DNA from 3 places in the Paraburkholderia sp. RL18-101-BIB-B genome. Region 2 is predicted to be linked to each of the others. Evidence: riboswitches for the same ligand, from Rfam matches in the RefSeq annotation. Region 2 holds a riboswitch; each other region holds the start of a gene.
What was found. A riboswitch is a leader RNA that binds a small molecule or an ion and turns the genes downstream of it on or off. The one in region 2 is predicted to bind manganese.

Region 1 (4,583 bases), on a different contig from region 2:
GCCTCACCGATCGTGCCGAGAAGGATGCCGCCGGCACGCTGCTCGACGAACTGATGGATGCGATCCACTACGAGGCTTATCTGTACGATGCGTTCGACGAACGCCAGGCGCAGGCCAAGTGGCAAAACGTGCTGGAGTTCATGGAGTGGCTCAAGCGCAAAGGCACCAAGGCTGAGCCCGCGGGCGCGGCGAACGACGAAGCCACCGGCTACGACACCGCCGACGGTCTCGGCGACTCCGGCAAGAGTCTGCTCGGCCTGATCCAGACCGTGGCGCTGATGTCGATGCTCGAAGGCCGCGAGGAAGATCCCGACGCGGTGCGGCTTTCGACGGTGCATGCGTCGAAGGGCCTGGAGTATCCGCACGTGTTTCTGGTGGGCGTCGAGGAAGGCATCATGCCGCATCGCGGCGGTCCGGACGACGAGCCGATCGACGACGCGCGCATCGAAGAAGAACGCCGGCTGATGTACGTGGCGATCACGCGTGCACAACGCAGCCTGCATCTGAACTGGTGCAAGAAGCGCAAGCGCGCGCGTGAAACGGTGGTGTGCGAGCCGTCGCGCTTCATCCCCGAAATGCTGCTCGACGATGCCCCGCCGCCGACGCCCGAAGAAGCGCCGATGTCGCCGAAAGACCGGCTCGCGAGTTTGAAGGCGCTGTTGCAGAAGCCTTGAGTGGGCGCTTCGAAACGTCGAGTGCGCAGCCGCTCGCGGACAGCGCCCAACCTGGCGCATAACGCGAATCTCGTAGGCCTGTTTGTTGGCCGAGATATAAAAAAATCCCTGCGCCGCGTCGCCACGGTGCAGGGATTTTTTGTCGCGTGGCAAACGCCGCGAGCGGTGCGTCTTACTTCACCGCGCTGACCATGTAGTCGACGGCGGCCTTCACGTCCGCGTCGGAGGCAGTCGAGCCGCCCTTCGGAGGCATCGCGCCCTTGCCGTGCAGCGCGTAGTTATAGACCGTGTCCATTGGCTCTTTCAGACGCGGTGCCCAGGCGTCCTTGTCGCCGAACTTCGGTGCGTTCAGCACGCCAGCCGCGTGACAGGCCTGGCAAACCTGCTGATACAACGCCTTGCCGGCTTGCGACGCGTCCGCGCTTTGCGTGCCGCCCGCTGCCGGCGCGGCCGCTTGCGGCACGCTGGCCATGGCGGCCATCGCTGCGGCGGCCTGAGCCGCGCCCGCGTCGGAAGCGCCGGCCGGCGCTGCCGCTGCTGCACCGGAGGCCGCAGCGGCGCCTGCTGCCGGCTGAGCCGGTTCAGGGAAGCTTCCGCCGGAGTTGTTGGCCATATAGGCGACCGCGCGGGCGATCTCAAAATCGCTGTAGTCGTCCGGGCTGGTGCCGCCGCGCGGCGGCATCGCGCCTTTACCGGTGAGGGCAGTGTGCAGCAGCGTATCGAAGCCTTGCGCGATGCGCGGCGCCCAGTCGGCAGCATTGGTAAATTTCGGCGCGCCTGCCGCACCCGACGCGTGACACGCGGAGCACACGGCCTTGTAGACTTCCTCGCCGCTCTTGTAGACGCGCGGCGCGTTGGCGTCGCGAATGTCGACCTGGGCGAACGGCTTGATGCGGGCGGTGACCTCGGCTTCGGAGAGAGAGTCGGTGCCGGCGCCGGTGCGCGTCGAATTGTCGACGTAGATCACTAGCAGAACGATGATGACGATCGGTACCGCAAAACTGGCAATGATCGCGGCGACGAGCTGTCCGGGGGTTTTGATCGGGGCTCCGTGTGGTGCTTCGCTCATGCTTGTCTCGTCTCCGTGGGTATGTGAGCGGTACAGCGTGACGGCAACTTCTTGTTCTTTAATCAGCCACGGACGATTATAGACGGAACATTTCGACGGCGGCGAGGGGCGCGGCGGGGTGTTCAGCAGGCGTTTACCCGCATCGCGAGGGTTGTCGGAAAGCCGCCGAATGCCGTCATTGGGGCCGTCCGGTGGACGGTGTGGCCGAAACCGGGTATCCTTTCGGTCTCGCTTTGGCGTCGCATCCGTTCTGGTTGCCGCGCTTTCGTGTTGAAGCGCCCGTAGCTCAATGGATAGAGTACTGCCCTCCGAAGGCAGGGGTTGCTGGTTCGATCCCAGCCGGGCGCACCATAGAGAGTCGATCTCGTTCAAGGGCTTACGCAGAATGCGCTAAGCCCTTTTGTTTTTTTGCGGCCTTGTCGTGTCCCGACTTCCTTCATCCTTTGAAGGAGAGCGCGTCAACATACTTGGCCTGCGGGTCATGGCGCGTTCGACCGGGTCGGTTTGGCGAGACCATTGACGCACTGCCTCGTTCTGGTCGGACGGGCGGCGGTGCGTCATTGGTTTGTCATCTACGTCCGACCGCGGAGTTGCCCTGTGAAACAACGTCGTACCCTGCCAGTCTCCCCTTCTGCCCGTCCGCCGCACCGCCTCTGCGTGTATGCGGAGCGCCGCGCATGACTGGTCTCCTGTTCGAACTTGGCATCATGCTGGTCGTCATTCTGGTGGCGGCCGAGCTCTTCACCAATGCGCTCGAGCATCTGGGCGAACGCCTCAAGATTTCCGAAGGCGTAACGGGTTCGCTATTCGCCGCTGTCGGCACAGCGCTGCCCGAGACGCTAGTGCCGCTGCTCGCGATCGCGGGCGGCACGACGGATAGCGCGGTCAATCAGGAGATCGGCGTCGGCGCGATTCTCGGCGCGCCGCTGATGCTCTCCACCCTCTCCACCTTCCTCATGACGCTTGCGATTCTCGGTTCACGCGGCGCGCGCGGCTGGGTCGCGCCAGAGCGTACGGGCTTCACGCGCGACCTCAACTATTTCCTGTGCGCGTTCGTGCTGGCCGCCGCAGCGATGTACGTGCCGCATGAGCAGATGATGGTGCGCGCGTTCTTCAGCGTGGCGCTGGTCGGCGTGTACGTCACTTATGTGGTGATGACCTTCCGCGCATCGAATGATCTGGTCGATGCCGGCCACGGCACCGAAGCGCCGGGCAAGATGCTGATCTCGCGCCTTGGCGTGCCGACCAACCTCGCGACCATCGTGGTGCAACTGGCGCTGGCCGTCGCGCTGCTGGTGTGGGGCGCGGAAGGCTTCATCCATGGTGTGCGCGGCGTGTCGCAGGCGCTTGGGGTGTCGCCGCTGCTGCTCTCGCTGCTGATCATTCCTATCGCCACCGAGCTGCCCGAGAAGGTCAACAGCATTCTGTGGATTCGCCGCGGCAAGGACACGCTGGCGTTCGGCAACATCACCGGCGCGATGGTGTTCCAAGGCACCTTGCTGCCAGCGATCGGTATTCTGCTGACGCCGTGGGTGCCGCGCATCGAAGTGGTGACCGGCATCGTGATCACGCTCGCGGCGGCGGCGTGGCTGCGGCTCAACGTGCGCGAGCGCGGCGTGCCGGTGTGGGCGTTGCTGGTTTGCGGCGCGCTCTATGCCACGTATCTGGCGATTACGCTGAGTCGCTAGACAAGGCGCTAAAGCCAGTCATAGCGCGACAACTCTAACAACCGCTGAAGGCCGCTGACGAATGGCCTTCAGCGGTTCAGGCTCAGTTCGCCGGGGGCGTCGCCGGCGCCGCTGCCGTCATCGCGCCTTCAGGCTTGAACACGGTCTTCCAATCATCTTTCATATCGACGACGAGCCAGCCTTTCGCGCCGGCCTCGTCCAGACCTTTGTCGAGCTTGCCGCTCTTCGCCGCGCGGTCGTACGCGTATTCGCGTTGCGCGTCTGTGTGATGCACGAGCGCGGCGAGGCGCGGGCCGTCGCCTACCGAGGTCCATTCGAGCATCGGCGCGTCGCCGTCCGCGTTACCGAACGCGATCACCGGACGTCGGCCGATCACGCGATCGATGGCAAGCGGTTTGGCCGAGCCGTCGACCAGCGTGTCGACTTGCGCGAGGCGCGTCAGCGAGACCGCGCCGTTGCTCTGGCCGTAGCGATACTTCACGGTGCTGCCGATCACCTGCTCGGGCGGAATGCCGTACATGCGCTGAGCCACGTCGCGGACGAACTCGACGTCGCCGCCCGTCACCAGATAGGTCTTGAAGCCGCTCGCGCGCAAATAGGCGAGCAACTCGAGCATGGGCTGATACGCGAGATCGGCGTAAGGCCGGTTGAAGCGCGGGTCGTTCGCGGCATCGAACCATTCGTGCACGAGCGCGGCGAACTGGTCGCCCGTCAGGCCGGCGTGGGCCGCCGCCAACACCCGCATCGAGCCGGCGTCGCCGCTTGCCGCCACATTCTTGAGATTGCCTTTGAGGATTGAGCGGAACGGTTCCTGACGCTTCCATTCCGGATGCCGCGCGGCCACCGTCTTCACACGTTGCAGCGCGAACACCAGTTGCACCGAGGCCGGTTGCTCCGGCCACAGCGTGCCGTCGTTATCGAACACGGCGATCCGGTCGGCGCGCGGGATGAAGTCCTTGGACTCGGGCGTCGTCACCAGCGTGACGAAGTCGACGATAGAGCGTTTGGTCTTCGTGTCGTTCCATGACGCCAACCCGGCGGCCGTCGATTCACCGGTCTGCGACATGGCGTCCTGGCGCGGCGTCACGGAGCAAGCGGAAAGAAGGACAACGGTGAAGGCAATGCAGTACCGGTGCAACGTGCGAATCATGA
Region 2 (4,583 bases):
CGGATTGATCCTTGCGCTGGGAAGCTGGGTGCTGGAGGCTGCCTGCGCGCAACTGGCGCAATGGGCTGCGCGGCCGGATATGGCGCATCTCACGATTGCGGTCAACGTCAGCGCCCAGCAGTTCCGCGAAGCTGACTTCGTGGACAACGTATTGACGATCATCGCTCGAACCGGCGCGCGGCCCGACAGGTTGAAACTGGAACTGACGGAAAGCGTGTTGGTCGACAACGTGCAGGACATCATCGAGAAGATGGGCGCGCTGAAAGCGAAAGGCATTGTCTTCGCACTGGACGACTTTGGCATCGGCTATTCGTCGCTGTCCTATTTGAAGCGCCTGCCGTTGGACCAGTTGAAAATCGACCGCTCATTCGTGCGAGACGTGCTCGTCGATCCCAACGACGCTGTGATTGCCAGGACCATCGTGGCACTGGCGCGCAGCCTCGGTTTGGGCGTGATCGCCGAAGGAGTCGAAACGGAGGCTCAGCGGGATTTCCTCGCGGCAGCGGGATGCTACGCGTATCAGGGCTATTATTTCTGCCGCCCGATTCCCATCGAGGGTTTTGAAGCGATGTTGAGCAGCGTCGAGACGCGTCAGTGCGTGGCGGAGTGAGTGAGAGATAAATGACGCGTCATCAGTAGCGCAACGTTGACGCAAGCGCTCGTAGAAACATAGCCTCGGCGTCTGGGCGATCCATACACTTCGTGCGGTTTTCGCCCTCTACATACCTCGGCGTCTTCCTACAAGCGCTTGCGGCAACCGTCTACGAAACCTCGCTCGGTGTCACCTCGAGATTCTGTCATCAACCGTATAACGAACGTATATAACCGCAGGGTGAATGCTGTTAATACGGCGTATCGAAACGCGCGACGAGTCCCGGATGCAGCCAGGTCAATCTGTGGCGCATGTCTCGCTGTTTCGCTCAACCAGCATGCCTTCTTTATCAAGAAGCTCATGCTTTATACAAGGGATTTAGGTACAGGCCGATATCATCGCTCCGCTTGATGCCACTGCTTTAAAGCCAGGCGTCATTCTTGGGAGAAAAATCATGTTTGATATTGGAAAAGAGTATTCTCGGGAAGATATTCATCGGGTGACGGGAGGATGCAAACAGGCATTCTTGCCCGTGAAGGGCGGCAAGGTCGTCGCTGCGCGATTGCGTCAGGATCTCAACCCGTATGCACCGGATGTGATCGTCTGCGATGGCAGCGCCGCTGCACGAGCGGCAGGCCGAACGCTCGCGCGACAGACCGACCCACTGCCTGTTTTTGTCCGAACAGCGACTGATCGATTCCGTTACATGGGCGATTACGTCACCGAGGAATCGTTTACTGCTCCGATCGACTACGCCAAGTACGTGCAGAACACGGGCTTTACGCTTGGTCAGATTTCGCGCGTGATCAAGATGAAGCGCCGTTGATCTCAACGGAAACTTCGATTCGGAATCGTCTCTTCGTCGGTTGGGTTGTGGCTCATGCCCAACCGGCGATCATCAATCACACGCTTGAATGCGCGCGCCGTACCAACGTCGTACGACGCGACACGTTTTACAGATAGCTGCAGACGTAGTCGAGTGTTTCGATCACGTCGATATCGAAGCGGCTTTTCCCGGGCACCGAAAACGACTCGCCCGCACCATACGTCTTCCACTCGTCACTGCCTTCGAGGCGGATGCGGCATTGGCCGGCCTGCACTTCCATGAGTTCCGGCGCATCAGTGCCGAAGTTGAGCGCGCCGGGCAGGATCACGCCAAGCGTTTTGCGCGTACCGTCGGCAAAGAGAACGGTGTGCGAGACACACTTGCCGTCGAAGTAGACGTTGGCTCGTTTAACAATGGAAACCTGATCGAATTGCGTTGCGGCCGTCATGCCAATCTTCCTCTGGGTTGTCGTGGGTGGATGCGTTTGCGCGGACTTCAGGTCGGACGCAAGCCCGCCATGATACAGGCGGCGCGCGCGCCAGTCGTCGATTGCGCCGCAAGAGGTGGAGAGCAGCCGGCGGCCGTCAACCACCGTCTAGCCGATGATCTTCAGATGCTCAGCCAGGATAGTGCTGCCAATACCGATCAGCACGACGCCACCCGCCAACTCCGCACGCCTGCCGGCCACATGCCCGATGACACGGCCAAGCATCACACCGATCGTGACCATTGTCATGGTGGCGAGCCCGATCGCGGCGGCAGTGGAATAGATGTTGACGTCCACGAAGGCGAGGCCCGCACCGACCGCCATGGCATCGATACTCGTGGCGAAGCCGGTCAGCGCCAGCAACCAGAACGAATGCGTCGACGGCTTCGCCGCCTCGATTTCCTTGGCGGCAAAGCTATTGAAAACCATGCGGGCGCCGAGGACCAACAACAGCGCAAACGCGATCCAGTGATCCCATGCGGAAACGTATTGCGCTGCAGCTTTGCCGAGGAACCATCCGACCAGGGGTGTCAGCGCTTCGATGACGCCGAAGATGAGTCCCGTCCTGACAGCCTCACGCCAGTGAGGACGTTTGAGCGTGGCGCCTTTGCCGATTGCGGCCGCAAAGGCGTCGGTGGACATGGCGAAAGCAAGGAACAGCGTTGCGACAGGATTCATGAGAGGAGGGCTCGAGGTCGGGCGGAAAACCGCGACACACCTCCGCGCCCGACCGGTCGCGAGGTGTGTCGATGGTCTTGCCAACCAAAGGGCTACCTGCACCACGGTCTGCGCGACCGAGAATGTTGACGCAGGCGCTTCTGGGTAGAAGCCGGCTACTCCCCAAAGACAGGGGCGAGCATATCACATCGAAAGCTTTATGTAATGCGAATCGCACCTCGCGTATGTGGAGACGAAATAAATCTGTCGCCACTTCATGTATCAGTAGCGTGGCAATCGGCCGATGGTATATGTTGAATTAGTGGCACACCGTCCTTCAGGAAAAGAGACAGGTCACGTTCGCGGAAGGCAGGTACGCAAAACATCAGAACAATACGAGTGCGCGTCCGGCGATAGGGCAACGGGACGCCCGTTCCTCGTACGGAAGTTGCTTCGACGGCGCTGACTGTTGCGTGGGGGACGCAGGCGACTCCTCGAAAAAAACGAGGCCTGACAAAAGCATGAATCGGTTCCGCACGTGCATCGGCCTATGCCAATTGTTGCACCGCGAGAACGCGAAACTGGAGCGAGACATGAGCCAGTCAGTATCCGCCGCGCCCGATGCGGGCCATTCCGGCGGGCGCGGGCATCAGCGGCCGGCGATGCCCGCACTCGCGCTTGCAGCATTGGGTGTGGTGTATGGCGATATCGGCACCAGTCCACTCTATACGCTGCAGACGGTGTTCGATCCAGTCAACGGACTGTCGCTCAACGCGCTGAACGTGGTCGGCATTGTCTCGCTGATCGTCTGGTCGCTGATCGTCGTCGTCTCGCTCAAATACGTCACGTTGATTCTGCGCGCGAACAATCACGGCGAAGGTGGGATCATGGCGCTGCTGGCGCTGGCCGCGTCGTCGGTTGCCACGCGGCCGCGCTTGCGCCATATGTTGCTGGGTGTCGGCATCATGGGTGCAGCACTCTTTTACGGCGACAGTGTGATCACGCCGGCGATCTCGGTGTTGAGCGCGGTCGAAGGTCTTCAGGTCGCCGCACCGTTTCTCAAGACCTGTGTGATTCCCGTGACGCTGGTTGCGCTGGTCACATTGTTCCTGATGCAGAAGCGCGGCACAGCCGGTATCGGCATCGTGTTCGGACCGGTGATGGTGCTCTGGTTCATCGTGCTTGCCGTGGTGGGCGTCATCAACTTGATGCGCGCGCCCGCGATTCTCGTCGCGCTCAATCCGCTCGCGGGGCTGGCGTTTTGCCTGCATCATCGGTGGCTGGCGTTCGTTGCTTTGGGTGCGGTCGTTCTGTCCTTGACCGGCGCGGAAGCGCTCTATGCGGACATGGGACATTTCGGCGCGAGGCCGATCCGGCTGACGTGGTTCGGCCTCGTGTTTCCCGCGCTTGCGTTGAACTATCTGGGGCAGGGCGCGTTGCTGCTTGCCGATCCGGGCGCGCTGCAAAATCCGTTCTACAAACTGTTTCCGCAATGGGCGCTGTATCCGATGATCGTGCTTTCGACGATCGCGACCGTAATCGCGTCGCAAGCCGTTATCTCCGGCACGTATTCGATGACGAAGCAGGCGATGCAACTCGGCTTTCTGCCGCGCATGAATGTCGTCTACACGTCGGAAAGGGAAATGGGGCAAATCTACGTGCCAGGCATCAACTGGACGTTATTGGCCGCCGTCGTGGCGGCTGTGCTCGGCTTCGGTTCATCCACGGCGCTCGGCTCCGCGTACGGTATCGCTGTCACCGGCACGATGCTGATTACGACGATCCTGACGTTCTTCGTCATTCGCTACGCGTGGCATTACAACTGGCTGCTATGCGTGTTTGCGACCGGTTTCTTCTTCGTGATCGACGCGGCGTTCTTCTCCGCGAATCTGCTGAAGCTCATGCAGGGCGGCTGGTTCCCGCTCCTCGTCGGGCTGATCATCTACACGATCATGGCGACCTGGGGACGAGGCTGGGAGATGATGCGCGCCGAAGCGCGCGTGAGGGCCGGGACGATGCCG
Region 3 (4,583 bases), on a different contig from region 2:
ACCCGCCTGGCACTGCCGGGAAGCAATGTCTGCGCTGTTTCGAGCGCTGTAATACGCTGACGCCAATAGACAAGTCCAAGAACATTGTTGGTGACGAGTTGCGGGAGTATGTGTTCGAGGTGAGCGAGATCTTTTTCAAGCTGATGATGCGACATATTGATCCTTTTGCCGAGATTGAAGCTCCGGAAACCTGACGCTCCAGTCGATATGGCGGCCAGTCCCTCCGCCATTTATCGGCAGAGCCTTGTATACGGTTCACTTGGCTACGCCGACCGACTAGTCCTCGAAGGCAACCAGGAGCCTCGGAAAGGAGGGTGCGGAGATCACCGGCGAAGCGGCCGAAGCGCACAGGCAACGAATTACCGCTTGGTGTTCGAAGATCACTCACCGTTTTCGGCGTTGGCCATTGCCGCGCATAGCCATGCCGAGCGCGTCACGGACTGTGCTCAAGCCTCTATACGCATGCGCTGTCGGCCATCAACATCTGGATGTGGACATGCGACAGCGAAATTTTCGTTTCGCCCATATCGACACTATCCAAATAGAAATCATCACATGGACGCTTTAACGGCCATATGTGCGGTTCGCGGTGCATCACTGCAGCATTGCAATTGTCGTTTCCACTCTATCTGGCATGCGGGAGCATGTCCGTACGGTGCCGTACCGCGAAGGCCTTGTTTCTCGCGTGGGAATGGATAACGACGCTGCGCGGCATTCATACGTGGCGAATCAAGATCGAGTTCCGCCGCAGGCCCGTGAATATCCAGTTCCTACGGGCATTTCCCGTGTGCCTGATCCATCGTTTGGTCGTTACGGATTGAGCCGACTCCGTGTCGCGTTCCTTTTCTTCCACAACCACTGGCATGCCATCATCCGTCGCATTTTCCGCGGCTTCTCTTCGCCTTCTGTTTTCTTCCAATTCCTCTGTATTGACCTGATCATCATTCATGATTCTCTCCTACCAAAAGAAAACGGCTTCACCAACGGGATGTCGGCATCCGTCCCGTAGCGTCGGCGACGGGGCACATTCGTAGTTCGGGGCACGGTCTTCTTTGCGCGTCAGCGCGTACGATCTTTTTCGTACACGAAGTGCCGCCGGAATCGACATCCGGAATAGTTGCGTTGCAGCGACCGCAGCAACGAGTGAAAGCGGCAAGACACGATTCGGACAGGACGATACAGAAACGCGTTCGCTGAGCCAGTGGCAAGTGCCGCCGTTGACTCTTCAGGCCTTGCAGTCAGTGTGCAATCCGGAACGGCCGCGTGCCGCAATGCCAGTAGGCTTGCCGGTCAATCAAGTGGATGTGGTCAGAGACCTCGGCGTCAACGCTCTGCCGACGGCGCTGAATAGCGCCACTTGCTTGCGTTTGAATCGATGCGGGCGTCATTGACGCGTCGTTTTTCCGCCCGTGCACGATCCGCCTGTTCGAGGGAGAGTGCTTGTGCCTGACGCGACAGAGCATATTCGCTCACGTTTCCAGACGTACGTGCTGCAATTTTGATTTGTGATCGCATGATGATTCCAGAACAAGGGACACTGAGTGCGACCCATGTACTGACTGTATACCCATCGCCCGATGCAAGCACGATTTCCTTTACAAAGGTGAAAACCGGAACGGTAGGGCTGCTTTTTTCTCGAACGCACAACGGCACGCCGGAAATCTTCGGCAACACATCCTTTCGCGTGTTTTTGCAAAAGGTGTTCATCAAAACAGTGCCCGCGAGGCAGTGCGGGCACTTTGACTCTTTAGCGTTCGTCAGAGCGTGTTTATCAGCCGTGCTGAAGTAACTCGTCCAACATCGCAGGCAACAGACGTCGGGGCCGGCTCTGTGATCTTCGAGGGCATCTCAGGCGACCGCGGACGGCACGACCTCGATCATACAAAAGCAACCCTTCGACCTAGAACAGCGGGTGCTCGTGCGGATACAGCGCCGTCCTGAGGGCAAAGCCACCGAGGACAACGAAGATGACGGCGGCCAGAATGTGGACCGCCTTGGTTGGCAGACGGTCGGCGAACTTGTGCCCCAGGTAGATGACGGGCACGTTTGCCAGCATCATGCCGAGCGTGGTGCCGGCGACCACCCCGAAGAACTCGTGAAATCGCGCAGCCAGAGCGATCGTTACGATCTGCGTCTTGTCACCCATTTCGGCCAGAAAGAACGTTAGAGCCGTGGTGCCGAACACACCCATCGGATGCCTGGTCGACACCGCCTCGGCACCGTCGAGCTTGTCGGGAATCAGAATCCAGACGGCCATGACGGCAAATGATGCGACGACCGCCCAGTTCAGGATCGTGGGGCTCAGAACGCTCGCAAGCCATGCCCCCAACGCGCCGGACGCCGCATGATTGACGAGCGTTGCGACAAAGACGCCGAGAATAATCGGAATGGGCTTGCGATATCTGGCAGCCAGCACCAAGGACAGCAGTTGGGTCTTGTCGCCGATTTCGGCTAGGCCGACCACGCTGGTCGAAACGAGGAACGATTGCATAGGTTGTGGGCCGGGCCGCGCAATAAGTACGCGATGACGCGCATTCCGGCGACCCGGTCAGGTCGGAATGCGAGTCATCGGTCTTGCCAGGCATAGTGCTGTGCACGCCATGGCGGTCTGTCGACCACCAAGTATGTTGACGGGCACCCTCGAACATTGCGGTCGAGGCGGCTACTCCCCAATGAGAGGGGCGATTCTACAGTGTCCTGGCCCGGTAACGCAAATCGTCAGCTTTCCGAAAGCGGGTGCGTCGAGATGGACCGGCGTGAGGTTACGAATGCGGAATCTGGCAGACGGAGGCAAGGGCGCCAGGTAAGGGCGAGCATCGGGGCCGTTATAACCGACTGTAATGGCTGGCGTTCGTCCAGCGGGAATAAAAATCCGACCGATACCGTTCACAGGGAGCCGTCATGGTTCCCTTTCGCTTTGTCCGCCAGACGCGGGCAAGAGCGGGCGACGAGTTGCAACGGCACGAAGTGGACTTCCACGGCAGATTCCGTCGACGGGGGTCTCAGCCTTGAATAACCGGAAGAAAAATCAGATTTTTTATGAATATAAATCGTAATGATTTGCATTCTGAAGAGGGCTTTCTATGCGGACGCGCTTGCGTTGGCAGCCGGTACGTAGAGGCGCAAGCAGGGTCGCGAACCGGCAACAGACAAATGAGACAGGAGAATGAAACGTGAAGAAAGTGGATGTCCGAAGGTTTGGGAAAAGGGCGAGCGTGGGACTGACCAGTTCACTTATTGCACTGACGCTGGCGCATTCTGCTGCGGCACAGGACTCACTGCCATCGGGCGGCGAACAGGACGGTGTCGCCGACGCGCCGACACTGCCGCCCGTACAGGTTCGCGCGGCAACACCCGGGCAAGTCGTTCAGGACGATAACGTGAACGACCCCGACCAGGTTGCCGCCGTAAGCAAGACAGGAACCGCGCTCAAGGATTTGCCGGCAAGCGTGCAGGTGATCCCGCGCGCGCTGATGACCGAGCAGGGCGCGACGATGCTTCGGCAAGGCGTCAGCAACGCCAGCGGTGTGAATGTCGGTGGTCAGGATACGAAGGGCTATTACGACCATTTTCTGATTCGCGGCCTGAACGCGCAGATCTACAACGACGGATTCTCCGACGGAGACCTTTTGGGCGGCATCTCGCATTCGTTGAACGGCGTCGAGCGCATCGAGATTCTGGAAGGCCCGGGGTCGGCGCTGTTCGGCAGTGGCCCGCCGGGAGGCACGATCAATATCGTCCACTACACGCCATCTTCCGACTTCCACTACGGCGGCAATATACAGTCGGGCTCGTTTGGCACGATCTCCGGTAGCGGCTACGTGACGGGACCAACAGGAATATCTGGGTTGAACTATCGGGTCGATGCAACCGTATCGCGTTCCGATGGATTCCGCGACCTGGCGAGCCGTGACGAGGAAATCAGACCCGCCTTCGAATGGAAGCTCGACAATCACAAGATCAATTTCTCACTCGATGCGCGCGACATTCACGAAACGCCTGACTCGTATGGTCTGATCTATTTTCATGGCTCACCCATCACGAACGTATCAATCGATTCGAAGTATTCGACGCCCTTTGCGTTCGCACGCGGCAACTACGTCCGCCCGACGCTCACCGACGAGTGGAAGGTCAATGACTTTCTGACCATCAATAACCGCTTCTCGTATTTGCACCAAAGCCTCGATGTGCTCGGCAATGGCGATAGCACGAGTACGAAGGTGAGCGGCAGTGAAGTGGTCGGCCGGCAGCTACGGCAGCAGGATGATTCGGATAACAGTTTCGACTATCAGCTGGAGCCGGTGTGGCGGTTTGGGACCGGCAGCGTCAAACACACGCTGCTCACGGGATTCGAATATCAGCATCAGACGATCGATACTGAGCGTACCACGGCGGATCTGCCGAACATACCGAACGCATTCGCTCCTGTGCCACCAGAGACGTCGCTCGCCGGGCTGGCGTTTCTTTGCGACGCGAAGCATTCGTGTGATAACGATCACCTGGTTGCAAATTACTACAGCGTTTATGCAACCGATCAGATCGACGTGACCGACAAGCTGAAAGTTCGCGCGGGCGTGCGCAAG

Region 1: it holds a riboswitch for manganese, as region 2 does, so the genes downstream of both, P0D73_RS12415 (sodium:calcium antiporter) here and mntP (manganese efflux pump MntP) in region 2, are expected to answer to the same signal.
Region 3: it holds a riboswitch for manganese, as region 2 does, so the genes downstream of both, P0D73_RS25935 (TMEM165/GDT1 family protein) here and mntP (manganese efflux pump MntP) in region 2, are expected to answer to the same signal.

The regions. Positions count from the first base shown of each region.
Region 1 is NZ_JARESV010000006.1:106,855-111,437, forward strand. Features, by position in the region: gene P0D73_RS12400 (UvrD-helicase domain-containing protein) at 1-674, shown strand, start outside; gene P0D73_RS12405 (c-type cytochrome) at 847-1,743, opposite strand; tRNA gene P0D73_RS12410 (tRNA-Arg) at 2,019-2,094, shown strand; yybP-ykoY riboswitch at 2,169-2,327, shown strand; gene P0D73_RS12415 (sodium:calcium antiporter) at 2,421-3,431, shown strand; gene P0D73_RS12420 (HAD family hydrolase) at 3,514-4,581, opposite strand.
Region 2 is NZ_JARESV010000005.1:94,212-98,794, reverse strand. Features, by position in the region: gene P0D73_RS11110 (bifunctional diguanylate cyclase/phosphodiesterase) at 1-610, shown strand, start outside; gene P0D73_RS11105 (DUF6697 family protein) at 1,047-1,418, shown strand; gene ppnP (pyrimidine/purine nucleoside phosphorylase) at 1,546-1,866, opposite strand; gene mntP (manganese efflux pump MntP) at 2,014-2,583, opposite strand; yybP-ykoY riboswitch at 2,593-2,759, opposite strand; gene P0D73_RS11090 (potassium transporter Kup) at 3,156-4,583, shown strand, end outside.
Region 3 is NZ_JARESV010000020.1:97,883-102,465, forward strand. Features, by position in the region: gene P0D73_RS25920 (hypothetical protein) at 1-230, opposite strand, end outside; gene P0D73_RS25925 (hypothetical protein) at 716-949, opposite strand; gene P0D73_RS25930 (hypothetical protein) at 1,324-1,710, opposite strand; gene P0D73_RS25935 (TMEM165/GDT1 family protein) at 1,901-2,491, opposite strand; yybP-ykoY riboswitch at 2,501-2,683, opposite strand; gene P0D73_RS25940 (TonB-dependent receptor) at 3,174-4,583, shown strand, end outside.